DNA from 3 places in the Agrobacterium sp. 20P9.1.2 genome. Region 2 is predicted to be linked to each of the others. Evidence: riboswitches for the same ligand, from Rfam matches in the RefSeq annotation. Region 2 holds a riboswitch; each other region holds the start of a gene.
The links. Region 2 has a riboswitch for cobalamin ahead of AC27VJ_RS03920 (CbtB domain-containing protein). Riboswitches for the same ligand answer to the same signal wherever they lie in the genome.
Positions count from the first base shown of each region.

Region 1: another riboswitch for cobalamin. It lies ahead of AC27VJ_RS12795 (ABC transporter substrate-binding protein); the one in region 2 lies ahead of AC27VJ_RS03920 (CbtB domain-containing protein).
Region 3: another riboswitch for cobalamin. It lies ahead of bluB (5,6-dimethylbenzimidazole synthase); the one in region 2 lies ahead of AC27VJ_RS03920 (CbtB domain-containing protein).

Region 1 is NZ_JBYOKI010000004.1:24,707-35,182, reverse strand. It holds gene AC27VJ_RS12825 (UDP-glucose dehydrogenase family protein) at 1-983, shown strand, start outside; gene AC27VJ_RS12820 (NAD-dependent epimerase) at 997-2,013, shown strand; gene AC27VJ_RS12815 (hypothetical protein) at 2,044-2,355, opposite strand; gene AC27VJ_RS12810 (pseudoazurin) at 2,535-2,981, opposite strand; gene AC27VJ_RS12805 (ABC transporter ATP-binding protein) at 2,978-3,775, opposite strand; gene AC27VJ_RS12800 (FecCD family ABC transporter permease) at 3,772-4,791, opposite strand; partial or broken gene AC27VJ_RS12795 (ABC transporter substrate-binding protein) at 4,795-5,745, opposite strand; cobalamin riboswitch at 6,015-6,238, opposite strand; gene AC27VJ_RS12790 (glucose/quinate/shikimate family membrane-bound PQQ-dependent dehydrogenase) at 6,391-8,730, opposite strand; gene AC27VJ_RS12785 (asparaginase) at 8,795-9,757, opposite strand; gene AC27VJ_RS12780 (amino acid permease) at 9,754-10,476, opposite strand, start outside.
Region 2 is NZ_JBYOKI010000001.1:796,586-807,061, forward strand. It holds gene AC27VJ_RS03865 (LysE/ArgO family amino acid transporter) at 17-625, shown strand; gene AC27VJ_RS03870 (LysR family transcriptional regulator) at 603-1,490, opposite strand; gene AC27VJ_RS03875 (GNAT family N-acetyltransferase) at 1,586-2,128, shown strand; gene AC27VJ_RS03880 (hypothetical protein) at 2,174-2,473, shown strand; gene AC27VJ_RS03885 (hypothetical protein) at 2,617-2,949, opposite strand; gene AC27VJ_RS03890 (superoxide dismutase) at 3,169-3,771, shown strand; gene AC27VJ_RS03895 (metallophosphoesterase) at 3,869-4,714, shown strand; gene AC27VJ_RS03900 (LysE family translocator) at 4,891-5,526, shown strand; gene AC27VJ_RS03905 (c-type cytochrome) at 5,702-6,133, shown strand; gene AC27VJ_RS03910 (cytochrome c) at 6,210-7,127, shown strand; gene AC27VJ_RS03915 (hypothetical protein) at 7,164-7,607, opposite strand; cobalamin riboswitch at 7,748-8,005, shown strand; gene AC27VJ_RS03920 (CbtB domain-containing protein) at 8,157-8,339, shown strand; gene AC27VJ_RS03925 (CbtA family protein) at 8,353-9,066, shown strand; gene AC27VJ_RS03930 (hypothetical protein) at 9,068-9,394, shown strand; gene AC27VJ_RS03935 (RrF2 family transcriptional regulator) at 9,409-9,822, opposite strand; gene AC27VJ_RS03940 (NAD(P)/FAD-dependent oxidoreductase) at 9,949-10,476, shown strand, end outside.
Region 3 is NZ_JBYOKI010000003.1:57,752-68,227, reverse strand. It holds gene AC27VJ_RS09745 (response regulator) at 1-342, shown strand, start outside; gene AC27VJ_RS09740 (carboxymuconolactone decarboxylase family protein) at 346-954, opposite strand; gene AC27VJ_RS09735 (phospholipase D family protein) at 1,028-2,584, opposite strand; gene AC27VJ_RS09730 (hypothetical protein) at 2,636-2,824, opposite strand; cobalamin riboswitch at 2,923-3,103, shown strand; gene bluB (5,6-dimethylbenzimidazole synthase) at 3,179-3,865, shown strand; gene radC (RadC family protein) at 3,878-4,723, opposite strand; gene map (type I methionyl aminopeptidase) at 4,741-5,571, opposite strand; gene sfsA (DNA/RNA nuclease SfsA) at 5,603-6,322, opposite strand; gene AC27VJ_RS09705 (PHA/PHB synthase family protein) at 6,349-8,196, opposite strand; gene AC27VJ_RS09700 (hypothetical protein) at 8,325-8,726, shown strand; gene fnrN (transcriptional regulator FnrN) at 9,003-9,728, opposite strand; gene hemN (oxygen-independent coproporphyrinogen III oxidase) at 9,936-10,476, shown strand, end outside.

The sequences.
Region 1 (10,476 bases), on a different contig from region 2:
CAGCCGTGACCGGCTTTACCGTCATCGTCACCAAGTCCACAGTTCCAGTCGGCACCGGTGACGAAGTCGAGCGCATCATCCGCGAGGAAAACCCGAGCGCCGATATCGCCGTCGTCTCCAATCCGGAATTCCTGCGCGAAGGTGCCGCCATCGATGACTTCAAGCGCCCGGACCGTATCGTTGTCGGCCTGTCCGATGAACGCGCGCGGCCTGTGATGACGGAAGTCTATCGCCCGCTTTACCTCAACCAGTCCCCGCTGCTGTTCACCACGCGTCGCACATCCGAGCTGATCAAATACGCCGCCAACGCCTTCCTCGCCATGAAGATCACTTTCATCAACGAAATGGCCGATCTGTGCGAAAAAGTCGGTGGTGATATTCAGGATGTGTCACGCGGCATCGGCCTGGATGGCCGCATCGGTGCCAAGTTCCTGCATGCAGGTCCCGGTTATGGCGGCTCCTGCTTTCCCAAGGATACGCTGGCACTGGCAAAGACCGCGCAGGATTATGACAGCCCCGTCCGCCTGATCGAGACGACCATTGCCGTCAACGACAACCGCAAGCGCGCCATGGGCCGCAAGGTCATCGCTGCCGTGGGTGGCGATATCAGAGGCAAGAAGATCGCCGTACTGGGCCTCACCTTCAAGCCCAACACCGACGACATGCGCGACAGCCCGGCCATTGCCGTCGTCCAGACCTTGCAGGATGCGGGCGCCAAGGTCACGGGCTACGACCCCGAAGGCATGGTCAATGCGCGCCCGCTGATGGAAGGCATCGAATATGCCGCCGGTCCCTATGAGGCGGCGCAGGGAGCGGATGCGGTGGTGATCGTGACCGAATGGAATCAGTTCCGCGCGCTCGATCTCGAGCGGCTGAAGTCGATCATGGCCTCACCTGTTCTGGTGGATTTGCGCAATATCTATCGCCCGGATGAGGTCACCGCACACGGCTTCACCTATGCCGGCATCGGCCGTCCATCATAAGCAAGGCGAAAACATGCGATATCTGATCACCGGCACGGCGGGTTTCATCGGCTTTCACCTGGCAAGGCGTTTGCTGGATGACGGCCATTTTGTCGTCGGCTTCGATGGCATGACGCAATATTACGATGTTGCGCTGAAGGAAAAACGCCACGCCATTCTGGCCCGCTCCAACGGCTTCAAGGCCCAGATCGGCATGCTGGAGGATGCGGATGCGCTGAACCGTGCCGCTGATCTGGCAGAGCCGGAAGTGATCATCCACCTCGCCGCACAGGCAGGCGTGCGCTACAGCATCGATTGCCCGAAGGATTATGTCAGCTCGAACCTCATCGGCTCGTGGAATATTCTGGAACTGGCAAAGAACCTGCAACCGAAGCATCTGCTGCTGGCCTCCACCTCTTCGATCTATGGCTCTAATGAAAAAGTGCCCTTCGCCGAAAGCGACCGCGCCGACGAGCCGATGACGATTTATGCGGCCACCAAGAAATCCATGGAGCTGATGGCGCATAGCTACGCCCATCTGCACAAGGTGCCGACCACGGCCTTCCGTTTCTTCACGGTCTATGGCCCGTGGGGTCGCCCGGATATGGCGCTGTTCAAATTCGTGGATGCGATCTTGAAGGGCCAGCCCATCGACATCTACGGCGAAGGCAAGATGAGCCGTGATTTCACCTATATCGACGATCTGGTCGAAGGCATCGTGCGGCTGAGCCACATACCGCCCTCGGAAGACAATCGCGTGACCGAAGAAGGTGTAACCGACACGCTGTCGAAACACGCACCCTTCCGCGTCGTTAACATCGGCGGTGGTCAGCCGGTGGAACTGATGCGCTTCGTGGAAACGGTGGAAGACGTTCTCGGCCAGAAAGCCATCCGCAACATGCTGCCCATGCAGCAGGGCGATGTACCGCGCACCTTCGCCTCGCCTGATCTGTTGCGGGCGCTGACCGGCTACGCGCCAGATATCACCATCGAAACGGGCGTTTCCGCCTTCGTGGACTGGTATCGCAACTGGCAATCCGGCAAGGCCTGATCTCTCAGGCCGCCGGATTGCAGATAGAATTTAGCTATTGGCCTCTTCTCCCTCACCGGTCTGCAACAGACGGGTCAGTTCGGCGCAATTCGGATCGTTCGCATCGAGCAACTGCACCGGTGAGGTCCAGCCGAGCGTATAGCCAGCAGCCGTCGCAATTGCCCAGGACGGGTCTTCGCCAGCACGCTGAAGCAGCTTTGGGCCCTGCGCCGCAATACATTGCTGGGACTGCTGAATGGATTGGGCCGACGCATTGGCGCCCTGAAGACGGTCCTGCACCTCGGCCTGAATGGGGCTCAAAACGAAAAGCGTGATGAACCACACGGCAATATCGGAAATCATGCGCTAACCTCTGCACACTCGGCGAAGACATCGGAAAAGGTCCGACATCGTGAAAGCGCCGAGACTTTCACCAGAGGGGCCCGGACCAGCGGGTTGATCCAGATGTGGGAGGCCGTCTTCCCAATTCAAGAGACGCGCCGCCGAAAACGGATGCGCATGCCGCAAAGTCGTGTGGCGGCTTAAGATTTGCCTTCGGCAATGGCCATCAGCGCATCGAAACGCGGTTTTGCGCGGGCGGGATGGTTGACCGATTTGTAGCTTTCCGGGAGCGTCGTTTCGCCGACCTTGATCAGCATCACCATGCCCATACCGTAATGCGGTGAGCATTTGATGCCATAGAAGCCGGGATGATCAAAAGAGACCTCGATTTCCTCATTGATCTTGCCTTTGAAGCCGGTCGCCCCCTCCGGCACCATGCCGTCGATGGTCGCGGCATTGTGGCTCTTGTTGGTGGCGATGAATTTGACCTTATCGCCCGGATTCAGGTGAAGAAAATCCGGCTCGAACACCATCGAGCCTTTTTCACCCTGATTGAGCATCTTCACCTCGAATGTTTCGCCAAGCGCCGGAGAGAAAGCGAGGCAGGCAAGAAACAGGCTGGCAGAAAGCGTGCGAACAATGCTCATGTGACGGTCCTTGAATTCGATAGGGTCTCATCGCGGGGCGGGCGGTAGCGGATGTGGCAGATGTCGCCATCTTCACGCTCGACATCCACCGCAACGCCGAACACATCATCGATCAGATCGACGGTGAACACGGTGGATGGCTTGCCAAGCGCAACCAGCTTGCCGCCTTTCATGACGGCCACCCGGTCGCAGAACATGGCCGCATGGTTGAGGTCGTGCAGAGCGGCGGCAACGGTCAGCCGCTGCTTGCGCACGAGGTGCAGAAGCGCGATCTGATGGCCGATATCGAGATGGTTGGTCGGCTCGTCCAGAAGCAGAATGTTGGGCTTTTGCGCCAGCGCCCGGGCAATATGCAGACGCTGTCGCTCCCCGCCAGACAGCGTATGCCACATGCGTTTTGCAAGATGTTCGGCATCCACATCCCGCAGCGCCTGATCCACGATAGCGTCATCCTGCGCCGACCATGGCGACAAGGCACCGATATGCGGTGTGCGGCCAAGCTCTACGGCCTGACGCGCATTGATCCGCTCCTGCGTTTCCGCCTGTTGCTCGACGAATGCGATGGAGCGCGCGACGTCTCGGCGGTTCATGTCCTGCATCGCCTTACCATCCAGCGTCACCTCGCCGGATTTCGATTTGCGAATACCGCAGAGGAGCGACATGAGGCTCGTTTTGCCAGAGCCGTTCGGCCCGACGATCCCTAGAAATTCACCCGGCCTGATCTCCAGACTGACATTTTTGACGATGTCCACGCCACCGGCAGACCAGCACACATCCTGGGCTGAAAGCATCATACGGCCCTCCGTCGCTGGCTAAGAATGAAAGCGAAAGCGGGTGCGCCGAACAAGGCGGTGATAACGCCGATGGGCAGAACCTGGCCAACGATGATGGTGCGCGACAGAATATCGGCAGCGATCATGAACACTGCCCCCGTCAAGGCAGCAGCGGGCAGAAGACGACCATGGCGAATGCCGACGATCATGCGTGCGGCATGGGGAATGACGAGACCAATAAAGCCGATGGAGCCGACGATGCTGACCATGATGGCCGTCATCAAGGCGGAAACGCCGGTCAGAATAATGTAGACGCGGCGCACGGGTATGCCGAGAGCGGCGGCGGATTCGGAGCCGAAGGTAAAGGCGTCCAGAGCACGCGCATGCCACAGACACACGACGAAACCGCCAATCGCGACAGGCAAGGCCAGCCACACATCCGGCCAGCGAACGCCGGACAGATTGCCCAGCAACCAGAACATGATGCCACGCGCCTGCTCAGCATTGGCCGCCTTGGTCACGATGAAGGAGGTCAGCGCGTTGAAAAGCTGCGAACCGGCGACACCTGCGAGAATAATGGCGCTGTTGCCGCTGCCTGCCCGCAAGGCCAGCAGACTGACAAGCGCAAATGCCACGATTGCCCCCAGAAATGCGCCAAGCGGCATGGTCAGCATGCCGGCACCGAAGCCTAGAATGGCAACGCCTACGGCCCCGGTCGATGCACCCGCAGAAATCCCCAGAATATAAGGATCGGCCAAAGGATTGCGCAGGAGCGATTGAAGCACGACGCCGGACATGGCCAGTGCCGCACCACAGCAGGCGGCTACCACCGCCCGGCTGAGGCGGTAGTTCCAGATGATGCCTTCATCGATGGCATCGAGCGGATAGCCTGCATGGAACACACGGTTTGCGACCGTCTTGGCGACGACATCCATGGGAATGGATGTCTCGCCGATGGCCGCTCCGAACCAGAGCGCCAGAGCCAGACACCCGACCGCCAGCAAGGCGGCACGGGTGAAGATGAAACAGGCACGCATGGCTTACTTTGCAAGGCCAAGCTGGACGACGGCGTCGGCCAGAACTTCGATACCTTCGATGGTGCGGATGGTCGGGTTCATGGCCTGCGCATCCATGGCAACGATGTGCCCCTGCTTGACGGACGGCATCAGGCTCGTGACCGGATCTTCCTTCAGGAACTTCTCCTTGACCACGATATCGTCTGCCGGAAACCGCCTGCGGTCCATCTTACCGGCAACGACAAGGGTCGGCTGCGACTTCGCAATGGTTTCCCAACCCACCGTCGGCCACTCTTCCTCGCTGTTGATGACATTCTTGATGCCAAGCGCGGACATGATGTAGCCGGGCGCACCATTGGTGCCCGCAACGTAAGGATCGATATCAAGCTCCGCACTGGAGAACCAGAAGACGGCAGACAGCTTGCCATCGGCAGAGGCGATCTTCTTGCGCGCCGCTTCTTCGCGAGCCTTCAGATCGGCCACGAGCTTTTCGCCCCTGTCCTGCACATTGAAGATTTGCGCGAGTTCGGTCACTTCCTGATAGATCAGGTCCATGGTGAAGACGGAATGGCGCACGCCATCGCCGCCGCCCGAATTATCCTTGCCGGTGCAATCGGCAGGCGAGGTGTAAACGGGAATTTTCAGCTCTTCGAACTGCTGCGGCTTGGCAACGATGCCTTCTGGGCCGACATGCCACTGAAACTGGGCCGTGACGAGATCAGGCTTTTTGGCCAGCACGCTTTCAAAACTCGGATCGTTATCGGCCAGACGGTCGATCTTGGCATTGGCCTCTTCATAACCCTTAATGACTGGGCCAATCCAGACCGCGGTGCCCACGACCTTGTCGGCCAGACCGAGCAGATAGAGAATTTCCGTGGTGCTTTGACCGATGGACACCGTACGCTCTGGCGCATGGGTAAAGGTCACGTCGCGACCGCAATTCTTGAAGGTCAGCGGATAGGTCGTCTCGGCTGCTTGGGCCGCAGGCATGGCCGTTGCCATTGCCACAACGGCAAAACTGGCTGCAAAAACCGTCTGTTTGAAACTGAATGTCATTTCCGATAGTCCCCGAAATCGTCAGCGGTCGGCGAGAAGCAGACCAATGTGAACATGTGTCGATGTTCAGTCCGTGAAAACACGGGCAGAGACGATCCGAAACCGGGACATGGCAGATGGAATAAGGCGCTGGCGGGCGCAAGATGCAATCACGACGTCTCCTGTTCCGGGCATCCCCGCCCGTGACTTGGAATGAACTTATGACGGCAGGTCTCCTGGCTCACGGATTTGCGTCTTCACCCACCTTCCCGCGATATTCACCCGCAGTGGCATGACGCTTAAATGAGCGCCAAAGGGTTCGACAATCCGCTTACAGTTGCGGGGGCAGCTACGGCATTGAACCAAGGTTCGCACCGTATTCCCTATTATTCCTCGCGATCACTCGCTCGAAACCGTCGCGTGCAGATAGACCTATTCAGAAACCGTCGTCAAGCAATGATTGCTGTAATGTTATTACATATCGATTGCAAGATATGATTTCGGTAAAACAGCATGGTGGTAACACAAAGCACAAAGGCCGGAACTTTCGTCCCGGCCATTGCTTCACAATTCATCACCGCCCATTCAAGGCAGCGTATAAGCGATCACATAATCGCCGGGCTTCGTGCCGACGGAGCCGTGTCCGCCTGCGACGATGACCACATATTGCTTGCCGTCATTCATCGCATAGGTCATCGGCGTTGCCTGTCCGCCTGCGGGAAGGCGTGCTTCCCACAGCTGCTTGCCGGATGTCAGGTCATAGGCGCGCAGGTAATCATCGACAGCAGCGCCGAGGAAGGCAACGCCGCCCTTGGTAATCATCGGGCCACCGATGCCGGGCACGCCGACTTTGAAGGGCAGCGGCAGCGGCGTCATGTCGTAGACGGTACCGTTCTTGTGCTTGTAGGCGACCTCACCCGTGCGCAGATCGGCACCGGCCACATAGCCCCATGGCGGAGCCTGGCAGGGAATGCCGAGCGGTCCGAGGAACGGCCCCATGAGAACGCCATAGGGTGCGCCGTCATTGCGGTTCAGGCCCTGTTCGCTGCCCTTTTCATCCTGTCCCTTTGCGGGGATCTGGGCGCGCGGCACGAGCTGCGATGTGAAGGCCAGATAGGTCGGCATGCCGAACATGACCTGACGTTCTGGATCGACCGCGACGCTGCCCCAGTTGAAGGTGCCGAAATTGCCGGGATAGATGATGCTGCCGTTGAGCGATGGCGGCGTGTAGCGGCCCTTGTAATTCAGCTGATGGAACCTGATGCGGCATGCCAGCTGGTCGAACATGGAGACGCCCCACATGTTCTTTTCCTGGAGCGGATCAGGCTTGAAGGACAGCGCCGAAGTCGGCTGCGTTGGAGCACTGAAATCTTCGGGGATCGTACCGGATGGCGCAGGCTCTTCGGTCATCGCCAGGATCGGCTCGCCGCTGCGGCGGTCCAGCACGTAGATATCGCCCTGCTTGGTCGGTCCAACCAGTGCCGGAACCGTCTGACCATCCTTCTTGGTGATGTCGAGTAGCACAGGCTGCGCTGGCACATCCATGTCCCACAGATCGTGATGCACGAACTGTTGCACCCATTTGTCCTGGCCGGTGTTCACATCCAGCGCGACGATGGAGGAGGAGTATTTCTCGACATTGGCACTCCGGCCCATACCGAGCTGGTCCGGAACCTGATTTCCGAGCGGAATATAGACGAGCCCAAGCGCTTCATCGACGCTGAAAACCGACCAGCTGTTGGGAGAGTTGGTCGTATAGGTCTGACCCGGCTGAAGCGGTTGGGTCTGGGTAGGGTTTCCCGAATCCCAGTTCCAGATCAAGGCACCGCTGTTGACATCGAACGCTCTGATGACGCCGGACTGTTCCTGCGTCGAATAGTTGTCGTTGACGGCACCACCGATGATGATCTTGTTGCCAGCAATGGCAGGTGGGGACGTCGAATAATAATAACCGGCTGGATTATACTCCATGCCGCTTTGCAGATGCAGCGTGCCCTTGTCGGCAAAGGACGTGCAGACCTGACCGTTTTCCGCGTCGAGAGCGATCAGACGCGCATCCGAAGTCGGGAGATAAACCCGTGCCGCACAGGGCGAACCAGCCTGTGCCGTTGGGTCGGCATAATAGGTCACGCCTCGGCAGGTCTGGTGCTGACGATCCGGGTTCATGCCCGAATTGGGGTCATATTTCCACTTTTCCTTGCCGGTCGCGGCATCGATGGCAATGGCCCAATTGTGCGGCGTGCAGATGTAAAGCGAATTGCCGACTTTTAAGGGAGTCACCTGATAGGTTGTCTCGCCCACATCGCCGGGCAACTTCACGTCGCCCGTCTGGTAGCGCCACGCTTCCTTCAACTCACCGACATTGTTGGTGGTGATCTGCGTCAGCGGCGAATAGCGCTGGCCATAAGAGGTGCGCCCATATTGGTGCCACTCATTATCAGGCACAGGGTTTCCGTAGGTCGGATTGGCGGTGACCACCTCGTCGGGCAGATTGCCTTCCATATCCTGCGGGTCCTGCGTCATCGCAAAGGCTGCAGCACCCACGGACACCAAAACGGCAGTCAGCAAGGGAACAGCGTTGGCGCCGTAAGATGTGCCGGTCGGGCTGGTAAAGCCGAGCGGCTTTCTGATCCATGGCATCAACAGCCACATACCGATCAAAATGATGAAGCCGCCACGGGGGCCGAGCTGCCACCAATCGAAGCCGACTTCCCACAAAGCCCAAAGCAGGGTCGCGATGACGAAAGCGGCATAGAAATGCAATGCCGCCTTGTTTCTCTGAAACAAAAGAATGGCCGTCACAACGAATGCGAGGCCTGCCAATGCATAATAGAAGCTTCCACCCAGCATAACGAGCTGAGAACCAAAGCCGAAAATTGCAAGTCCAATAAGCGTCAGGATGACTGCAGTTGATGTCACTGCCATGAATAGCCCCCGGTGGTCTCCCAGCCGGGGAAACGGCATCAGGTCACAAAGGTTCCTGAAAAAATCACGCTTTCGCCACTTTTTGAAAATCGTTGAATGCGCTGACCATTTCTTCGTGGCTTTTCGCAGAAGAGATCATGGCTGCAAGCAAAATTCTTGCCTGCCCTGCTCTCAGCGTGCGGGAATGGATTGCCCCCACGGCACCCATGTCGTGACCCCCGCCACCTCCGCCATAACCGGCCACCAGTTCACCAACCGGAACCCGGCTGGAAACAACCACAGGCACTTTGTTTTCGCAACAGCGTTGGACCGCAGAAACGATGGAAGAATTGGCATTGCCGGAGCCGAGCGCAGACAGGACGATGCCCTTGGCACCTGCGTTGAGGCTGGCATCGATGTGAACCGCATCGCAACCCGGATAGATGGCGACGATATCCACCCTGACGTCTTTAACGGTAGCGGTAAAACCGGGGCTTTGCGAACAGCTTGCCTGCCCGGAAAGATCGAAGGCATCCGGCTCATCCGAGGAGCGCTTGTATAGCCCCCATGCGGGCAAAAGCCTGCCGCCGAAACAGAGAAGAACGCCTTTGTCCGCATTGGCCGGATCAGCAGATGCGGCAATGGCTGCGGAAAGATTGCCGGGGCCATCTGCATGTGGATGATCCGCGGTAAACTGCGCGCCGGTGAAGACGACCGGCTTGGTCAGCCGATGCTGGAGGTGAACCAGAAGCGCACTTTCTTCCATGGCGTCGGTGCCATGGAGAATGACAATGCCCGACACCGCCGGATCGGCCAGCTCCCGGCCCACGGCATCGCTGATATCCTGCATGTCCGAGATGGTGAGGCTGGACGAATCCTTCGCCATCAGCTCGACCGGCTTGACCAGAACCTCGGCGTCGGAGAGGCCTGAAATCAGATGTTCGCCCGACAGTGCGGGCTTGGCCGCACCGGTTTCATCACGCGTGCTGGCAATGGTGCCGCCGGTGGCAATAACCGCCACCAGCAATTTCGATTCCACAATGCTCACTTCTGTCCCCGCGCATCGGCGCTTCTCAATGTGTCTGCCTCTGCCAGCTGGTGAATGCGATTGCGCAACAGATACCACCCCGCAACAAGAGCCGGTGCAATGATGATGAGCGAACCCACCGTCCATGTGCCAGCCGGATAATCCAGTGCCATCAGTACCAGTACGGCAAAGAGAAAGACAAGCGTCAGTATGCCGGTGTAAGGCGCGCCAAACAGTCTGAAATCAGGACGATTCATTTTCCCCTGCCGGGCCAGGTGCCACAGCTTGAGCTGGCATAACACGATGGCACCCCACGCGCAAATAATGCCAAGTGCCGCAACATTAAGGGCAATTTCAAATGCGGCAGCCGGAACGATGGCATTCAGAATGACGCCGATGACGGTGACAACGGCGGTAACCGCAATGCCGCCATAGGGCACGCCCGCCTTGTTCATCTTCGCCAGTGCCGCCGGCGCAGAGCCGGAAACCGCCATGGAATGCAGAATGCGACCGGTGGAATAAAGCCCGGCATTCAGCGACGAAAGAACAGCCGTCAGCACCACGAGGTTCATGATGATGTCAGCACCTTCGATGCCGATGGAGCCAAAGAACGTTACGAACGGGCTCTCGCCAGCCTTATACGCCGTATAGGGCAAAAGCAGCGACAGAAGCAGCACGGAGCCGACATAAAACACCAGCAGGCGGAAAACCACGGTGCGGATGGCGCCGGGAATGACCTT
Region 2 (10,476 bases):
AACAGGGGCAGGGTACATGGATTTTTCGACCTATATGACGGGCTTGACGATGGGGCTGACGCTGATCGTCGCCATCGGCGCGCAAAACGCCTTCGTGCTGCGGCAGGGGCTGCGCAGTGAGCATGTGTTTGCCGTGGTTCTCGCGTGCGCCGTGTCGGATGCGATACTGATCACCGTCGGCGTTACCGCATTCCGCCAGATTGCCGCCGTGATGCCAGCGCTCGAGCCCGCCATGCGTTACGCCGGTGCGGCTTTTCTCTTCTGGTATGGCGCAAAAAGCCTGCAATCGGCGCTCGGCGCATCGAATATTCTCGTTGCCGCATCCGGCACCGTGACCTCGCTCGGCTCGACACTCGCCACCTGTCTTGCGCTCACATGGCTCAACCCGCATGTCTATCTGGACACGGTGGTTCTGCTCGGCACCATCTCCACGCAGTTTCCGGGCTCTGAAGCAGCATTCTGGGCCGGTGCCGTCACCTCCTCCTTCGTCTTCTTCTTCTCCCTCGGCTACGGCGCCCGCTGGCTGCGGCCCATCTTCGCCAATCCGCAGGCGTGGCGCATACTGGAAGGCGTCATCGCGCTCACCATGTGGTTGATCGCCATCAAACTGTTGACCGGTGGCTGAGAATGGCGGAAAGCGCCCGCAAGGGCGCGGTCATATGCTTGTCGCGGCGCAGGCCAAGTGCCAGCCTGCGTTCAAGCCTAGGAGATAAAGAGCGGATCGTCAGCGGTGACGATGCCGCCTCATTCCGCATAGCCATGGCCGGGACAATAGCCACGCCCAGCCCAGCTTGCGACAGCTTCTTCAAGGCTTCGACGCTGCCAAGCTCCATCACCGGCTGAACCCGTTTGCCGCCCGCCTTCAGCCAGTCATCCACCAGCCGTCTGGTGTTACCGCCTTCATAAAGCAACAGCGGCTGACCGGAGAGAAAATCGGCGGTGATCTCGCCTGCTGGCAGCGTGGCATCAGGCGGAAAGATCGCCACCAGCTCTTCACAGTGGATGTCGCGCAATTCGATGCTGCGCCCGCTGGCGGGCAGGGTCACAATGGCCGCATCGATCATATTCTCTTCCAGAAGCCGCAGAATATCCGGCGTGTTGCCGGTCTGAACCTTGATCTCGATATCGGGCATGGCATGGCGGATTTGTCCCAGAATGGTAGGGAGAAAATAGATCAGCGCCGTCGCACCGGTGCCGATCCGCAACCGACCGGCAGCACCACTGCGGTGCGGGGCCACCGCCTCCATAGCCTGCGCGACATCTTCGGCAATGCGCCTTGCATGGATCAGCAGATCGCGCCCCGCCGATGTCGGCTGTGCCCGTCGCCCCACGCGCTCCACCAACCGGGTGCCCAACTGTTTCTCCAGCAGACGAATATGCAGGCTGATCGCGGGCTGGGTTACGCCAGCCTTTTGCGCAGCGGCGGAAAAACTACCAAGATCGGCCACATCCATGAAGCTGCGCAGCTGCTTGAGATCGAAATCCATCACCAAAGAATTCCTTATGGTTTGCATAAGATGGATAATCTTTATTTTGGTTTTCGTCTGGTGCAAACTACGCGAAGAGAATTTCCCAGGATATTGAAATGCTGTCCCAGCCAAAACCCACTGTCACCATCCGCCCCTGCGAAGAGGGCGATATCGAAACCATTACCGAAATCTACCGCCATGCAGTGCTGCACGGCACGGCCAGTTTCGAAATAGAGCCGCCATCCGCAGACACGATGGTCGAGCGCAGACGGGTGCTGGTTGCGGGCAACTTTCCTTACATTGTCGCAGAGGTGGAGGGCGCGGTTGCGGGTTATGCCTATGCCGGACCCCACCGCGCTCGACCGGCCTATGGCGCGACGGTGGAGGACTCCATCTATGTTGATCCGGCGCGCAAGGGCCTCGGCATCGGAAAATCCCTGCTTCTAGCCTTGATCGATCAGGCGAGTGCGCGGGGTTTCCGCCAGATGGTCGCCGTCGTCGGAGATGCCGACAACGCCGCCTCCATCGGCGTCCACCGCGCCACCGGCTTCGAAATGGTCGGCACCCTGAAATCCGTCGGCTGGAAGCACGGCCGCTGGCTGGACATCGTGCTGATGCAGCGCCCGCTCGGTGAGGCGGATGCGACGCCGCGGTTCTAGACTCCATCAATTCGGATACGAGACGCTAGCGTCATACGGTGGCACTTGACTGAAGAATTTTCAGCGCGTTACTCATCAGTATTAAAGCTGGGGGTAATAATGATACTGACTAGGATTGGTCTCGCAGGGGCTTGGCTGGTTTTGATCTCGGGCGGATTGCGGTTGGCGATGGCGTTTTATGTCGCCTCGTTGGATGATGTGGCTCAAGCCGCGATGCTGAAAGCGCGGTACCTGGGATCAAGGCAAATCGGCGAAATAATTGATAGAACGACGATTGTTATGGTGTGCGCCATAGCGCTGGGAATTCTTGCAGAGATTAGCAAATCCATCCATCGTAAGGGATAAATAGCGAGGCAGCTGGGCTGCGGAACAGATGACTGCTCTCGGTTCTACCTACTCTTACAAAAATGGGACAGGCCTTCCGACGCCGCCCCTTTTATTTTTGCGCGTTAGTTCCGCAGAGTAACCTTGACGTCTAGCATTGTTTGTCAGGGCTTGGTGGAGCCCGGCAGTTCCACCTTCACGGAGTCGCTCGAGAGTTCGCTGCCGAGTTCTACGGCCTTGGTTTTCTTGTCGTAAACGCAGATATGACTGATAACAGTTTCGGTGCCCTTGGCCTTGCCGGTCAGGATGGCGAGGCCGTAATGTTCGCTGCCGGTTGGATCGACCACTGCCTTTGCGTCCACGATCGCGTCTTTCGATGCGGCAAGGCACTTGGCCTGAACATCGGCTGCAAATTCCTGCCAGGCATCGCCGGAGGATGCGGCGGCGGGCAGGGCGATGAGGCTGGCGAAAGCGGCGGCGAGGAACTGTCGTCTCATGGCAATATCCTTGGTCTATGGTCCGCAAAGCGAACGGATTTTCTTTGATCGGTACGCCAACCTTGAGGTGAAAAGTGTTTTTCGAGGGGCATGAGTGGAATTTTCTCTTTTGCCGGAACATTTTGATATTTCACAGGTTGCCTCCGATGACGTCCGCTCTTATGGTCCGCGCACACGGTTTCAAGGAGCGGTCACGCCGCTGCAACAAGGAGTAAAACCATGGCCTTTGAACTTCCCGAACTGCCTTACGATTACGATGCGCTGGCGCCTTACATGTCGCGCGAAACGCTCGAGTTTCACCACGACAAGCACCACAAGGCCTATGTAGACAACGGCAACAAGCTTGCTGCTGAAGCTGGCCTTGCAGATCTTTCGCTGGAAGAAGTGGTCAAGAAGTCCTTCGGCACCAATGCCGGCCTGTTCAACAACGCTGCCCAGCACTACAACCACGTCCATTTCTGGAAGTGGATGAAGAAGGACGGCGGCGGAAACAAGCTGCCCGGCAAGCTGGAGCAGGCGTTTTCGTCTGACCTCGGCGGCTACGACAAGTTCAAAGCAGATTTCATCGCTGCCGGTACCACGCAGTTCGGCTCCGGCTGGGCATGGCTGTCCGTCAAGAACGGCAAGCTGGAAATCTCCAAGACACCAAACGGCGAAAACCCACTGGTTCACGGCGCAGACCCGATCCTCGGCGTCGACGTATGGGAACACTCCTACTACATCGACTACCGCAACCTGCGTCCGAAGTACCTCGAAGCCTTCGTCGATAATCTCATCAACTGGGATTACGTTCTGGAGCGTTACGAAGCCGCTTCCAAGTAAGGTCTGCCTTACGAAATTCTGCAAACACCCGGCCTCAGCGCCGGGTGTTTTCGTTCTGTCATATGCGTGTCATTCGCCCGGCCTATGCGGGGGCATCATGACAGACACATCCGCACCGCTCTTCTCCTTCGGCATCGTTGCCGATCCCCAATATGCCGATATCGCGCCACGCCCGGACATGGGCCGTTATTACGCGGAAAGCCCGCGCAAGCTGGCGGAAGCCATCGATGTGTTCAACGCCCAAGACCTAGCCTTCGTCGTCACGCTGGGCGATATCATCGATCGCGGTTGGGAGAATTTCGATGCGATTTTGGGCTGTTATGACAGTCTTAAACACCGCTCGGTTCTCTTGCCCGGCAACCATGACTTCGCCGTCGCGCCGGAATATCTGAGCCAAATCCATGCACGCCTCGGCATGCCGTCTGCATGGTATGATTTTTCCATCGGCCATTTCCGTTTCGTGGTGCTGGATGGCAATGACGTCAGCCTGTTTGCCCCGCCACCCGGCGACCCGCGCCGCGCGCTGGCCGAGAAGAGACTGGCTGCTTTGCAGGAGGCCGGTGCCATCAATGCGCAGGACTGGAACGCTTCTTTCAGCGACGAGCAATTGCATTGGCTGGCAAAAACGCTGGATGCAGCCGATGCGGCGGGCGAACATGCCATTCTGTTTTGCCACTATCCGCTCTATCCCGAAAATTCGCACAATATGTGGGACGCGCCTGATGTGCTGAACCTGCTGGCCGCGCAACCAAGCGCCAGAGCCTGGTTCTGCGGCCACAACCACACCGGCAATTACGGGCAGCTGGGACATACGCATTTTCTCAACTTCAAGGGCATGGTGGATACGCTAAGCGAAAACACTTTCGCGATTGCCGATCTCTATGCAGATCGCATCGAGATTCGCGGATTTGGCCGCGAAGACAGCCGCACGCTCACGCTGTGAACGCCTTATCTCACGACATGTTCGGTGCAACACGCTGTTGCGCGGGCAGGCGAAACGTATCGCCAGCGAGATGAAATCACCACACTTATTCATTTGATATTCCCCGGAAAAACGGATGACTTGGCGCGATATGGCGACACCATTTTGCGACTGTTATATTTTCAGGAATACTCACGATGACTTACACCGAAAATCTCTGGCTTTATTTCTCGCTCCTGTTCGGCATCATCATCTTGCCGGGCATCGACATGCTTCTCGTTCTGGCAAGCTCGCTGACCGGAGGCCGAAAGGCAGGACTTGCGGCCACATCCGGCATCATGGCAGGCGGGGTCGTGCATTCGCTTTACGGTGCCATCGGTGTCGGGCTTCTTGCCAGCCTCATGCCCAAGCTGTTCACGCCACTGATGATCTTCGGTGCCGGCTATATGATCTGGGTCGGCATCGGCCTCATGCGCAGTTCCATCGTGGTGGAGGGGGATGAGGTGAGTGCCAGCGCGTCGGCCCGCCGGGCGTTCCGGCGTGGCATCGTGACATGCCTGTCCAACCCCAAGGCCTATCTTTTCATGATGGCCGTCTACCCGCAATTTTTAAAGCCGATCTATGGCCCTGTCTGGATTCAGGGCATCATCATGGGGCTGATGACGGCGGCAACGCAGCTTGTGGTCTATGGTACTCTGGCGCTGACAGCGGGCAAAAGCCGGGATTTGCTGGTGTCTTCACCGCATGTGACGATTTTCATCGGCCGCGCCGCCGGTTTGCTGCTTATCGTGGTTGCCGGTTTCACGCTGTGGGAAGCTATCGCACATCGCTGATATGCGCCTGATTTCGCTCCAGAAATCACCGGAATGTGACTTCTTTTTGCCATGGGAAGCGGGCATCTTCTTGTGCGTTCGTCGCGCCTGTCGAAAAGCTGTGCAGTGAATTTGCGATAGGCATGAAGCGATACGAAGCATACACCCCGCCAGCATGCGGATCAGGAGAGAGATGATGAAGCTTAGAACCATTGCCGCGTCCATAATGATAGGCTGTCTGTGCGCCGGTGCGGTTTCCGCAGCCGGCGAGGTCGAAAAGCGCGAAGGCTTGATGAAGGGTATCGGCGGTGCCATGGGCGCGCTGGGTTCCATCGCCAAGGGTGAAAAGCCCTATGATGCGGACGTGGTCAAAACCGCCGTCACCACCATCAGTGCCAATGCCAAGGCGTTCCCGGACCAGTTCCCTGCCGGTTCTGAAGGCGGCGCCGCCGCACCTGCCATCTGGCAGAACTTTGCAGACTTCAAGACGAAGTCCGAAAAGCTCGGCACGGATGCGGATGCGGTTCTGGCGCAATTGCCAACGGATCAGGCCAGCGTGGGCGCAGCCCTCAAGACGCTGGGTGCCGATTGCAGCAGCTGCCACCAGACATACCGTCTGAAGAAGTAATCTGTCATCGCCAAGGTCCGCCATTCAACCGGCGGGCCTTTTTGCATTTTGAATTTTGATTGAATCGGAGAAGGCGATGGCTTCCATCTGGGCGAAGCTGGCGGGTGGCGCTGTTGTTGCGGGCGTTGCCGGGTTCGGCATTTTCATGTGGGTCACAGCGCCTCAGCGCCAGCCACCGAGCCATTGGGCCAATCTGGGCGAGCCCAATCTCGCCAATGGTGAAACCCTGTTCTGGGCAGGCGGCTGCGCCAGCTGTCACGCCGCGCCGGATGCCACCGGCGATGCGCTAAAGACGCTGTCCGGCGGGCAGGCGCTGCCAAGCCCCTTCGGCACCTTCCACATGCCCAACATCTCGCCCGATCCGCAACACGGCATCGGCAGCTGGACGGTGGCGCAATTCGGTGATGCGATGACGCGCGGCGTGGGCAGACAAGGCGAACATCTCTATCCGTCCTTCCCTTACGCATCCTATGCGCGGATGACGCCGCAGGACATCAACGATCTCTTCGCCTATCTGAAAACCCTGCCCGCCAGCAGCAATGATGCGCCCGGCCACGATCTGCCATTCCCCTTCAACATCCGCCTCAGCCTCGGCGGCTGGAAGTTCCTCTATTTCGACAAGGGTCAGCCGCGCGTGGAGCTCGCCAATGCGGATGCAGAGGTCGTGCGCGGCCAATATCTTGTAGAAGGCCCCGGCCATTGCGGCGAATGTCACACCCCGCGTGATGCGCTGGGCGGTTTCCTGAAAGACCAGTGGCTGGCCGGTGGACCGAACCCGGAAGGTGAGGGGCGCATTCCCGATATCACGCCCGGCTCGCAGGCCATCGGCTCATGGACGAAAGCCGATATCGCCAACTATCTCGAAACCGGCTTCACCCCGGATTTCGACAGCGCCGGCGGCTCCATGGTCAAGGTCCAGCAGAACATGGCACACCTGACAGCCGAAGACCGCAATGCGATTGCGGCCTATCTCAAGGCAGTACCGTCGCGGTGACTTTCGTCAACCACGACGGTATATGCGGGGACGTGCTTAGGCTGGTTGGACGTAAAGCCCGATAGACTCCCAACTGATCGTGATGTCGATTTTGGCAGAGATGACCGGCCATGTGCCGTTGTTTTGTGTCAGCGTGAGGGACAGGCTGCCTCCTTGCTGATCAAGCCTGACGGAATGTGCATTGACCTGCGTTGCAGTCGCAGCAAACTTCCGAGATTGATCGGCGTAGTCACCCGTGATGGTCACTGCAACTTGGAACAGATTGCCATCGGGCGTTACGCTGATGTCAAATTTCCCGTTCTTGCCGAGTTTGTCATAGCTGCCTGCTGCATGAAGTTCATTGCTGGTGAACGTCGTGAGCTGTCCCGTTCCTACGGCAACATAGGCAACTTTATAAATGCCTAACTCCATTTTATCATTGATGCTCTTGCCCGTATGAAATCCGCCGGACTTTGGATTGACGGTCGTAAAATCTGCCACGCTAGCCTCGCTCGATAGGAGTGGAATGTTCAGGTGCGGGTAAATTCAACTTTAAGTTTGTTAAATTTATAAGAACACCTAATGATATATTTTGCAGGTCGGCTATGGTGCTGCCGGCTTGACTCGCTCCCTACGACAGCGCATGAAATAGGTGTGATGGTCTTTCCGGGTTCGCCCGGAAAGTGAAAAGGGAACACGATAGAAGCCTCACGCTTTGATTCGTGGCTGCCCCCGCAACTGTGAGCGGATAGCCTGAAAACGAAATGCCACTGGTCTGGCGCATCGACGCGAAATCATCTTCGATTTCGTAAAGTACGATGCGAAACAGAAGGATCGGGAAGGTGTTTTCAAGGTTACGACCCGCAAGCCAGGAGACCTGCCATTGCGTGAAGTGTCGTCAATACCGGCGGGGTGTCCGGGCAAGCACGGTTGGCAGGTCGGTTCGCCCGACCTTTAAAACCCTGTGTCTCTTTTCCCCGTGGTGAATGTTGAATGCGGTCGTGCGGCGTTTGATCAGAACAGCGCCCACCCGCACAGGAAAGGGTCACCATGTCTATCCAGCAGAATACGGCATCATCTGCCGTCTCATCCAAAACATCGAAAATCGCGCAATCGCTGACGGCAGCCGCGCTCGGCCTGTTCATCGTCGGCTTCGTGGGCTTTTCGCATGTCGAAGCCGTGCACAATGCGGCGCATGATACGCGCCATGCCAACGCTTTCCCTTGCCATTGAGGGGAGATCAACCATGCCATTTTTCCGTAATATCGTCTTTTCTGCCGTTCTGGTGGGGCTGATTGCCGGTCTCGCCGTCAGCGCCATGCAGGCCATCGGCACCACGCCGCTCATTCTTCAGGCGGAAACTTTTGAAAGCGCTGGTGGCGAAGCAGCCCCCGCCCACAGCCATGATGCGGCAACACCTGCTGACCATCATCATGATGCAGAAGCATGGGCACCTGCCGATGGTTTCGAGCGCAACGCCTATACCGTCGCCGCCAATGTGCTGACATCAATCGGTTACGCGCTCGTTCTGACAGCGCTGATTTCGCTGCGCAGCACGCAGGGCGGCTGGCGGGAAGGTCTGTTCTGGGGTCTCGCCGGTTTTGCTGCGGTCATGCTCGCCCCGATGATCGGCCTGCCGCCGGAACTACCGGGCAGCCCGGCTGCTGCGCTTGAAGCACGGCAGATCTGGTGGATCGCAACCGTTGCCGCAACGGCGGGCGGCATTGCGTTGCTGGCCTTCAAACGGGGTGAGCCATGGGCGATCATTCTTGCCCTGGTGCTCATCGTCGCGCCGCACATCATCGGCGCTCCGCTGCCGCCGGAAGGTGACCACGCGCTGGCGCCTCTGCCGCTGGAGCGCCGTTTCGTGGTTCTCGCCACCGTTACCAGCTTCGTATTCTGGCTGATCCTCGGCTCGTTGAGCGGGTTGTTCCTCAAGCGTTTCGAGACGGCCAAGTAACATGACGCAAGCTCGGGAAAACGCAGTGGAATGGAGTGATGAGCTTCAAGCCCTGCGTTTTTCCGTCCCCGGTCATGGCGCGCTCTGCGCCATGCACCGGCTGGCCTTCAAGTCGCTTCTGCCGCAAGAGCCGGGCACGGAGGCCTGCCTTATATTCTTCGCGGAACACCAGCAGGCATTCTTGAGCGCAGCCGCCACCAAGATCATCCGGCTCGCTCTACCCTTCGACCGCAGCCTGCACATCAACAGCCGCGATCTCAGACGGGCGATGACACATGCGCTTCCAGATGGGCCAGTCCCCTCCTGCCGCGTGCTCGATCGCGGCTAAGGCGGATATCAACGCTATCCTGCAAGCCCCTTCGCCACATCGGCCAGCGTGACCTGTGAAAACCGGCTGCGCAACAGTTGCTCAGCCTCATCGAACACGCCCTTCAGTGTCGCGTTGACCGCCTGCTCGATCTGGCATCCCGGCATGTCATAGGCAGGTCCAACAGCGAAGATGGATGGCTCGCCAACGGCGCAATAAATATCGAGAAGCGTTAGCTGATCGAGAGGGCGAGCAAGCCTCCAGCCGCCGCCATGGCCTTTTTCTGACAGCACAAAACCCTCATCGCGCAGGCCCGCCATCGTGCGGCGGATCACCACGGGGTTGGCGTCCAGCATCTGCGCGATCATCTCCGATGTCATCGCCCCATCGTGTTTGTCCATGTGGATCAAAACATGCAGCATACGCGAAAGCCGACTGTCCTGCCTCATCCTCAAATTCCTTCTGCAAATCGCGTCGATCTATAGCACGATTGCTTCATGATACAAATGAAGTGTCGTGACTATTGACTCTGCATGATCACGACACTTATGTTGTTGCGAGAAAAGGAGCCAGCCATGAACGACCCGATCTACGACGTCATCATCATCGGAGGCAGCTATGCTGGGCTATCGGCTGCACTACAACTGGGCCGCGCCCGCAGAAGGGTGCTCGTCATCGATGACGGCCTGAGGCGCAATCGGTTCGCCTCACATTCCCACGGCTTCATCACGCAGGATGGTGTCGATCCGGCCGTCATTGCCGCGACGGCGCGCTCGCAGGTGGCGCAATATCCAACTGTGCAATGGTTGTCTGGCCGGGCGGATGCGGCTCGACGGATATCGCAGGTGGGTGATACGGCAGCAGGCTTGTTCGAAGTCATGGTTGCAGAGACGCGAATTCTCTCCAAAACGCTGATACTCGCCGTCGGCGTGAAGGACATTCTACCCGGCATCGAAGGTCTGGCGGAACGTTGGGGAAAAACCGTGTTCCACTGCCCCTATTGCCATGGCTACGAACTGAACCAGGGACAGATCGGCGTCATTGCCGGATCGGAACTGTCCATGCACCATGCCCTGATGCTTCCCGATTGGGGGCCAACGACG
Region 3 (10,476 bases), on a different contig from region 2:
AATTTCCGTGTCAGCCTGGCGGAAAGCGGTGCCAAGGCACTGGAGTTGCTAAAGAACAACAAGGATATCGGTCTTGTTGTCACCGACTATAACATGCCTGATATCGATGGTTTCGAACTGACGCGCCGCATTCGCACTATGCGCGGCTCGCACGAGCTTCGCATCATCGGCGTATCGTCCTCCACCAACAGGCTGTTGTCTGCGCGCTTCCTGAAAGCTGGCGGCAACGACTTCATGCTCCGGCCCTTCATCGAAGAAGAGTTTTACTGCCGCGTAAACCAGAATCTGGACACGCTGGTCCAGATCCAGGCAGCAAAATCTCTCGGCAAGAAGGCCGCCTGACAATCAGGGCAGGGCGGCTTCCGCCTCCTGCTCGATCGGGCGACCGAGAGCCAGTTTCTCGGCAAGTTCCGGACCAAGCTTTTTGACATAGGCTTGGTCTGGAGATGCGCCCAGCGCATCCAGTGTTTTGGAAAAGAAACAGCGGGCTGCGGCGGCAGCGACGATATCGAATATTTCCGCATCGGTCAGAGCATGTGTCTTCAAGGCGTCTATATCTGCCTGCGTGATTGACGTCGCATCATGCACGACCTTGGAAGCAAAGATCATGATGGCGCGCTCCTGCTCATCCAGCGGCGCATCTTCTGCGTTGGAGACGATGGCGGTCAGTTCCTCACCGGAAACACCTTCGCGGGCCAGCACGGCACTGTGGGCCAGAATGCAATAGGATGATCGCAATTCGCGAGCTGCAGCCAGCGTCACCAGCTCATAGCGCCGTGGCTCGATATTGCCGCGCAGACTAACCAGCAAAGCACTCCAGCTTTCCATCACCTCAGGCCGGTGGCCGAAAGCGCGGTACATGTTCGGCAGATATCCGTAAGTGTCTTCCGCATTGCGGTACATTTCTGCGGTTTTACGGCTGGTTTTCGGCTCTGGCGGGTCGATGAACATGATACGTCTCCTGCATTTCACTGTTTCTAAAATGCGTGAGCGGGAAATTCGATCAGTTCAGAGATGCGCTTTTTTCCTAAAGCTGCGATTCCAGGGGAAGCAAACCCATGAGGCTGACCAAAGCGCGGCGGCTGAAACTGGCATAGGGCTCATGACGGTAATGGCGGGGCTCACCGCGAACCAGCCCCGTCCATGTCAGATTTCTGCGTTCATTGAGCGTCAGTTCGAAGCTCATCTCGCGGCTCGTCTCGTCCTTAAAGATCTCCTCCATCTCGCCCACCAGTCCAGCGGATGAAAACAGCACGCCCATCTCGGTGTTGAGCGACATGGACCGTGGATCGAAATTCAGCGAACCGATAAAGCCGATCTTGCCATCGCGTGTAAACGCCTTGGTGTGAAGGCTGGCCTGGCCTGAGCCGCGTAGGGAGAAGGATTTGTGATGATCGGCCAGCGAGCGCAGTTCGTGGATTTTGATGCCGTTGATCAGAAGTGGTCGGCGATAGCGCGAATATCCCGCATGCACGGCGGCGACATCGGTCGCGGCCAATGAGTTGGTGAGAACACTGACTTTGACACCTTCGGCGGAGAGGCGCGACAGCGTTTCCACGCCCTTCTGGCCGGGAATGAAATAGGGCGAGGTGATGCTCAGCTTTTTCTCAGTCTCCTCCATCACCGGGAGCAACGTTTCCATCAGGAAATTATGGCCGCTGCGGCGTTTCCCGGCAGCTTTCTCCGGCGGGTCGGCAACCACCTGTGCACTCTCCACCCAATGCAGATTGTCGGACATCAGAAAATTGCCGGAATGGTGCTGGCTCTCCACCTGCGCCAGATAAGGCCGCGCGGCGCTGCCGGAGGCCAGAATATCCATGCGGCGGCGAAGTTTCGCGAGTTTGCTGGGGCGCCGCGCCAGCAAGGAACGCACGGGCACAGCAACGGCGCTGTTCCAATAATCGTCAAAAATTTCTTCAGCCTGCGCGATGCAATCGCCATGAGCGATCACATCGAAATCGCGGAAATTCGCCTGTTCGGCCGCATCGAAATAGGCGTCACCGATATTACGCCCGCCAACGATCAGCACCCGGCCATCGGCAATCCAGGCTTTGTTGTGCATACGACGATTGACGCTGCGAAACCGCAACAGAAGTTCCAGCCCGCGCCGGAAGACGTTCTCCCGAGCCTTGGTGGGGTTGAACAGTCGCAATTCGATGTTGGGGTGGCTGTCGATGGCGTGAAAGGCGCGATCTGAGATGGACACGCCGAGATCGTCCAGCAGAAGACGGACGCGCACGCCACGGTCTGCCGCAGCGATGACTTCGCGCATCATCAATTGCCCGGTTAGATCGGCATTCCACATGTAATACATGAGATCAAGACTGCGCCCGGCCGCGCGGGCGGCTTCTACCCTCGCGGCAAAAGCACCGAGGTTGGACTGGATGAGAGACAGGGCATTGCGCTCTGCATGAGCGTTCTGGAGATTGGTCCAGTGACGGTCCAGCGGTGTTGCGTCCGGCTCTTTACGCAAAGCGGCGGAGGCGATTTTGATGATGATTTTGTCACGGTGGCAGGAAGCGAGGGCGATACCCGCGACAAGAACGACCACGATTGAGATGGCGAAGGCTACAATGGCAGTCACAATTATGGTTTCACCCGCGTCGGTTCCCTGTCCCGGATATTGCGTGTCGTATCAATGGATTTCGATATTCCGCTTGTCGGCTTCTTCCTTGATGATGTCTTCCACCATCTGCCGTTTCAAGGCGGGGTCACCCAACAGATAATCTTCTGCAAGTTCAAAAATGGATTTCGGGCTTTCCTTGCGGGTGAGCGTATCGAGATCCTGGCCGATCTGTTGGCGAAGTTCGCTATAGTGGTCCATATTGGTTCTCCATTTGCGAAGAGAATGCGCGGGGCGGGCAGCGGTTCCGGTACTCATGGAAATGAAGCGGGGGCTCTTGCGTCACAATGCTCTGGCCGTCATAAAGCCGCCAGTCAGGTGCCTGCTTTCAAGCGGGAGAATCGGGAACGCGGTGAAAGCCCGCGACGTGCCCAACGCTGTAAGGTGGACGCGGATTGCCATAGACCACTGAGAAATCGGGAAGGCGGCAATGCGCGGACGAAGCCAAGTCAGAAGACCGGCCTGATGCCATAGACCGAACCGCATGGACGGCGGCAGGTTGTTGATGGGTGGGATGCTTTCGGCGTCCGGCCTGTGCATTGTTGGGGATTGACGATGCGGCCCGATGAGTTTCAGAACGCGCTGGTAAAAGCGTGCGAGTTTTCAGACAGCGACAAGCAGGCGGTCTACCGCGTCATAGAAACGCGCCGGGATGTGCGCGATCAGTTTCTGCCCGATCCGTTGCCGGAAGAGCTGGTGGAACGCCTGCTCAAGGCTGCACATGCCGCACCCTCGGTTGGCTTCATGCAGCCATGGAATTTCACGCTCGTCACCAATGCTGATGTCAAAGAGCGCGCATGGCAGGCCTTTTCCCGGGCCAATGCCGAAGCCGCCGAGATGTTCGAGCAGGAGCAACAGGCGCTTTACCGCAGCCTCAAGCTAGAAGGCATTCGCAAGGCCCCGCTATCCATCTGCGTGACCTGCGATCCGACGCGAGGCGGCGATGTGGTTCTCGGCCGCACCCACAATCCACGCATGGATGTCTATTCCACCGTCTGCGCGGTGCAGAACCTGTGGCTTGCAGCACGCGCCGAAGGCATCGGCGTTGGCTGGGTCAGCATTTTTCATGATGCAGATATTCGCGAAATCCTCGCCATTCCGCAGCACATCGAAATCGTCGCATGGCTCTGTGTCGGGCGGGTCGATACGCTTTACGGCGAGCCGGAACTGGCCGTCAAAGGCTGGCGGCAGCGGCTGCCGCTGGAGGAGCTGGTGTTTCGGGACAGATGGGGCGAGAGGTGAGGCGGAAGCGCTCTAAATCAACCGCAGACCCTTGAAACTGACATGCCCATCCTTGCCGATGATGATGTGGTCATGCACGGCAATGCCAAGCGGCTTGGCCGTATCGATGATGGTTTTGGTCATGTCGATATCGGCGCGGGACGGGGTCGGATCGCCGCTGGGATGGTTGTGCACGAGGATGATGGCGGTGGAAGACAGCTCCAGCGCACGGCGCACCACCTCGCGCGGGTAGACGGGGGTGTGATCGACCGTGCCGTGGCCCTGCACTTCGTCGGCAATCAGCACATTGCGCTTGTCGAGGAAGAGGATGCGAAACTGCTCGCGGGATTCATGCGCCATGGCGGCGTGGCAGTAATCGATGACGGATGACCAGGAGCCCAGAACCTGCTTGTTGCGGATTTCGCTTTTCAGCATGCGCTGGGACACGGAGGCGATGAGCTTGAGATCGAGCGCCACCGCTTCGCCAACGCCTTTCACTTCCTGAAGCAGCGCAATCGGCGCACCCATGACGCCACCGAAGGTGCCGAAGCGTGCGATCAGCGCTTTCGCGATCGGCTTGGTGTCCCGTCGTGGAATAAGCCGGAACAGCAGAAGCTCCAGCAGCTCGTAATCGGCCAGCGCCGCATCGCCATTGTCGCGATATTTGGCGCGCAGCCGCTCGCGGTGGCCGTGGTAGTGCGCCATGTCACCATCCGGTGATGGCGTTGGCGTCGCCTTCATCTTCATCTTTTTGGAGACTTGCCGTGGCTCGGCAAAGAAGCCGCGTTCGTCCATATCTTCGGCAAGGCCGCCGATCACCTTGTCCGCGCCGTCTTCGGAGTTGAACATTGTCGTTTGATCGGCGGGATGTTTGGCCATCGGCATTGTTCTCTAAATCAGAGCGGTGGCAGGCCAGGACGGTGCAGACCGCCGGGCGAAAGCGTGAAAATTTCGCAGCCCGTCGCCGTCACGCCCACGGCATGTTCGTATTGCGCGGAGAGAGAGCGATCACGCGTGACGGCGGTCCAGCCATCCGACAGCACCTTCACATGCGGCTTTCCGAGATTGATCATCGGCTCGATGGTGAAAATCATGCCTTCGCGGATTTCCGGGCCGTCGCTTTCCTTGCCGTAATGGAGAATATTCGGCGTATCGTGGAAAAGACGTCCAACGCCATGACCACAGAAATCTGTAACCACCGAGCAACGCTCGCCTTCAGCATAGGCCTGAATGGCGGCACCGATTGCGCCGGTGCGGGCACCAGGCCGAACGGCGGCGATACCGCGCAGCAGGCACTCATGGGTCACTTCCAGAAGACGCTCGGACGCGCGCTTGATCTGCCCCACCGGATACATGCGGCTGGAATCGCCGTACCATCCATCCAAGATATAGGTGACGTCGATATTGACGATATCGCCTTCTCGGAGTGGCTTGTCATCGGGAATGCCGTGACAGACAACGTGGTTGATGGAGGTGCAGACGGACTTGGTGTAGCCGCGATAATTCAGCGTGGCGGGCAGGGCGTTGTTGTCCATGCCGAATTCAAACACGAAGCGGTCGATGGTATTGGTGGTGACGCCCGGCTTGACGATGCTGGCCAGTTCATCAAGGCAGCGCGCGGTCAGCTGGCTTGCCTTGCGCATGCGCGCGAAGTCTTCCGCATTATACAGGCGGATGACGCCCGTATTCTTCATGGGTGCCTGTGCCGCGTCGATGTAAGTAACCATTATACCGCTTTCTTGTCTTCAATGCTTCGTTTCATAAAGCAGCAGGGTACCAGTCGTCTATTGCAACCATCTCGTTTGCGACGATTTCCAACGAAGAGACGCTGCATTTTATGGCGTAAGCCTCCACGCCGCGCGTCATTGCCCGCTGAAAGGCGGCCGAATAGACCGGATCGAGATCGCCGCAGATGCGAAGGCGGTCGCAATCGCTGCGCTGGATGAGGTAGAGCATGACGGCGCGATATCCTGCCTGCGCCGCGTCGCCCAGCTCTTCCAGATGTTTTGCGCCGCGTGCGGTGGCGGTATCGGGAAATTCGGCGAGGCCTTTTTCGCGCATGAAATGCACGTTCTTTACCTCCACATAGGCATCCGGCCTGCCGGTAGCAAACAGCAGAAAATCGATGCGGGAATTGATGCCGCATTTCTGTTCGCGCTTTAGCGTAGAGTAACCGGCAAGGGATGGGATTTTGCCGGTCTCGATGGCTTCCTGCGCAAGCTTGTTGGGCATCCCAGTGTTGATGCCAACCACCGTGCCATCCGCCTCTACCATCTCCAGCATGTGGCGATATTTGCGGGTAGGGCTGTCGTGTTCGGACAACCAGATCCGTGACCCCGGCGTCGTCAGCCCGCGCATCGAGCCGGTATTGGGGCAGGAGCCGGTGATCTCTGTGCCGTCTTCCAGCACGGCATCGAACAGGAAACGCTTGTAGCGGGAGACGAGCGTGGCGGAAGTGAGGGGAGAATCAAAAAGCATGGTGCAGTGTCGTGTCCGCTGCGCGCTTATTCAAGCACATAGGTGCCCGGCGCATCGCAAAGCGCGGGCAGGGCGGCATCACCGGGAATGCGGGCCGCGACTTTGCGCTTGTCCTGCGCCTTGATCCATTTTTGCCAATGCGGCCACCATGAGCCCTTGTGAGCGCTCGCCTGCCCCTGCCATTCGTCGAAGTCACCGCCCGGTGACGCGCCTGTCCAATATTGATATTTCTCCATCTCAGGCGGATTGACGACACCGGCTATGTGGCCAGACGCGCTCAGCACGAATTCCACCGGTCCACCAAAGCATGCGGCTCCCGTAAAGACGGATTTGGCGGGCGCGATATGGTCTTCGCGGGTGGCGAGATCATAGACCGGTATCTCGATGTCCTTGAGATCGACAACCTTGCCCGCTACCTTCATGCGACCATGCGCCAGATTGTTCTCCAGATAACAATTGCGCAGATAAAAGGAGTGGTTGGCGGCAGCGACCCGGGTGGAATCGGAGTTCCAGTAGAGCAGGTCGAAAGGCGGCGGTTGCGCGCCACGCAGATAATTATCAACCACATAGGGCCAAATGAGGTCGGAGGCGCGCAGCATATTGAAGACGCTGGCCATGATCGCTCCATCCAGATACCCTACCGCCTTCATGTGCGCATCGAGGGCTGCCAGTTGCTGCTCGTCTATGAAGACCTTCAGGTCGCCGGCATGGGTAAAATCTGTCTGGGCTGCCAGAAATGTCGCGGAGCGGATGCGCTTGTTCTTTTCCTGCGCATGCAGCGCTAGGGTGGAGGCGAGCAGTGTACCGCCGATGCAGTAACCCACCGCGTTGATCTGCTTTTCGCCGGTCGCCTGTTCGATGGCATCCAGCGCGAAATCGATTCCCTCACTCGTGTAGTTGTCCCAACCCTTTTCCGCGTGGCGCGCATCTGGGTTGACCCATGAGATCATGAACACGCTATGGCCCTGATCCACGCACCATTTGACGAAGGATTTGCGGGCATTGAGATCGAGAATGTAGAACTTGTTGATCCATGGCGGGATGATCAGCAGGGGGCGCTTCAGCACCTTTTCGGTGGATGGCGCATACTGAATGACTTCGCAAAGATCGCTGCGGGCAATGACCTTGCCGGGGGTAACGGCGATGTTCTGGCCGATGACGAATTTGCTGTAATCGGTCTGGCGCAGTTTGATGTTGCCATTGCCCGCTGCCATGTCTTCGGCAAGTTGGGCCATACCCTTGGCCAAATTGGCGCCACTGGTGGCCACGGTTTCGCGAAACACCTGCGGGTTGGTAAAGGCGAAGTTGGCGGGCGAGATGGCCTCCGTCACCTGCCGCATGTAGAAGCGGGCCTTCTGGCGGGTGTGTTCATCTAAACCGTCTGCCTCTGCCACCATCTTCTCCGCCCAGTTGGCGGTGGCGAAATAGACCTTCTGCAAAAAATCGAAAAAAGGATTGGCCTGCCAGTCTTCGTCGGCAAAGCGTTTGTCCTTGCGCTGGTTACCCGGCTGTTCCGGCGCGGATTTGGCTTCGCCAGACATTTGCGAGACGGATTTCTGCCAGATATCGAAATAGCTGGAGAGGAGATGCGTCTGTGCTTCCACCGAACGCTTCGGCTCCGCCATCCAGTATTCGGCGACGTCGGAAAGTGTCTGGACCAGATCGCTCATGGGACTGGCACTGGTTTGCGGAATGTCTCCACGCTCTCTGGGTGCCAGCCATTCGGAAGCTGCCTTGCCCAGATTTTCCAGGGCTCTCGCCACGTTCATGGCAAAGGCCTGCGGGTCGCGCACAATATAGGCGTCGGCGGATTTGGGGTCGAAGCCCTTGGGCTTTTCCTCCTCGTCGTTCACCCCGCCTTCAGTGCCTGCCATACATTGTCCTCCGGCGCATTTTTGTGTTTGCACATTCTGCATGAAAACGAATACAAGTTCCAGCAACAGCGACGCCCAAGAAACCGGCGTCCGGCATTCAAATACTACGTTACAGGCGGGACAGTGAAATGGGCAAGCATATGGAATGCGTAAGAGCGGCAACGGTGCTGTCGGTTTGCGGCATCCTTTTGCCATTGCTGGGCGCCTGCAAGACGCTCGACCCCGTCGTTGCGCCCGCCAACATGAAGCGGCCCGCCGCACAGATCGTTGGCCCGCAGAAGGTCGATGCTTCGCCCGTTGCTCAAAAGCGCGACACCGGGACCTACCCGACTTTCGCCGCCCCCATGACCGCCGCTCTGCCGCAAATGGACAATGAAGAGGCCGATTCCATGGAAACGACCATGACGCGCCTCGGCAGCGCCCGTCGCAAGGGCCAGATTTCCGAAGCGGAATACAAGCGTCGCGTTGCAGAACTTCGCGCTTTGCAGGAACAGCAAAAGCCTGTCGCGACACCAGCAGCCGCGCAGTAATCTGCTGATTAACGCAGCGTAAACAGGCATCTGGCATTTTTACGCAATCCGGAAAGCACCAGCTTACCGCGTTCCTTAAGCCCGTATAGGCAACTTATGCGTTATAACTCTTCCCATGAAACACCACAGTTTCACTGGCGCTGGGGAGCGTTAAAATGAAGTGCTTTTTTGTTTGTCTGATCGTTGCAGCCGCCGTGTTTAATCCGGCGCAGGCGAAAGCGCCTTACATGATCACCAGCCATACCGGCCACGCTCGGTGAGTCGCAATCCGCAGGGTCAGTCGTTACCTGCGGCGAAATTCAGCTCATCCATGTCAGGCACCGTGATGTGACGGTTATTCTCGATCTGGATGATGCCTTCCTTGCGCAGCTTGGTCATCTGACGGCTGACGGTCTCGATGGTAAGGCCCAGAAAATCCGCGATATCGGCACGTGATAGCGGTAGATCGAAGCAGGATTTGTCCTCATTCTCAGGATCGATATGCGTGGCGATGAGATAAAGGAAGCTCGCCACTTTTTCCTGCGCAGATTTGCGCCCAAGCGTCAGCATCCAGTCGCGCGCCTCGTCCAGTTCTTTCAGAGACTGGCTGTGAAGCCTGCGCTCCATGCCGGGAACGTCACCCACCATGCGATCGATCAGACGGCGTGGGAAACTGCAGATTTCCAGATCGGTTGCGGCCTCGGCGCTCATGCTGCTTTCGGCAATGAAGGGACGACCGAGGAAGTCGGGAGCGAATTGCAGACCGACGATCTGCTGGCGACCATCCGACATCATCTTCGACAATTTCACCACGCCTCTGAGAATGTTGGCGTAATAAGCAACCTGCTCGCCCTGACCCAGCAATTCGTGACCCAGTTCGACTTTCTTTCGGGTGGACTGCCGGTTGAGTTCCGAGAGCTGATCTGGCGTCAGAACACCACACAGCCCGCCGTGCCTTGCTTCGCAAGAACGGCAAACCACAGGAATATCCGAATTGTGGATGTTTCGCTGCAACGTATCCATAGTGAATGTCCCGATCGCAAAGACCAGGGCAAAGGGTGGCAACCAATTGCTTGATATGCTTGTCGCCCCGCCCCGATAAGCCGTAATCCCCCACGGCTTTTGATACGCGATGTTTACGACCTGACTTGATCGAAGTCAAAGTTGCAAACTGTCGCAGGCTGTATCCCATAGTCGCAGAATTGATACATGCTAAGGGGGAAATCTGCCGTGACCGAGCATCTCATCCGTAAATATGCCGCCGCCGTGCCGCGTTACACCAGTTATCCAACCGCGCCGCATTTTCATGAGGGAATCGATTCGGGCATTTATGCTTCCTGGCTAAAAAAGCTCGATGCGGATAACCGTATTTCGCTCTATCTGCATATTCCCTATTGTGACCGTCTCTGCTGGTTCTGCGCCTGTCACACCAAGCAAACGCTGAAATACGAGCCCATCGCGACTTATCTCAAATCTCTGCACCGTGAAATCGAGAAAGTCGGCCGGCTTGTGTCTGGTGATGCCAGGGTGACGGCGGTGCATTTCGGCGGTGGTTCGCCGACCATGGTCAAGCCTGATGATATGATTGCGCTGGTGGACTGTCTGCGCAGTGCATTTTCCTTTGCGCCGGATGTTGAGATCAGCGTGGAGATGGACCCCAACGATCTGGATGAGGGGCGCTACGATGCGCTCGCCGCCATCGGCATGACGCGGGCGAGCCTTGGCGTGCAGGATTTCGATCCGAACGTGCAAAAGACCATCAACCGCATCC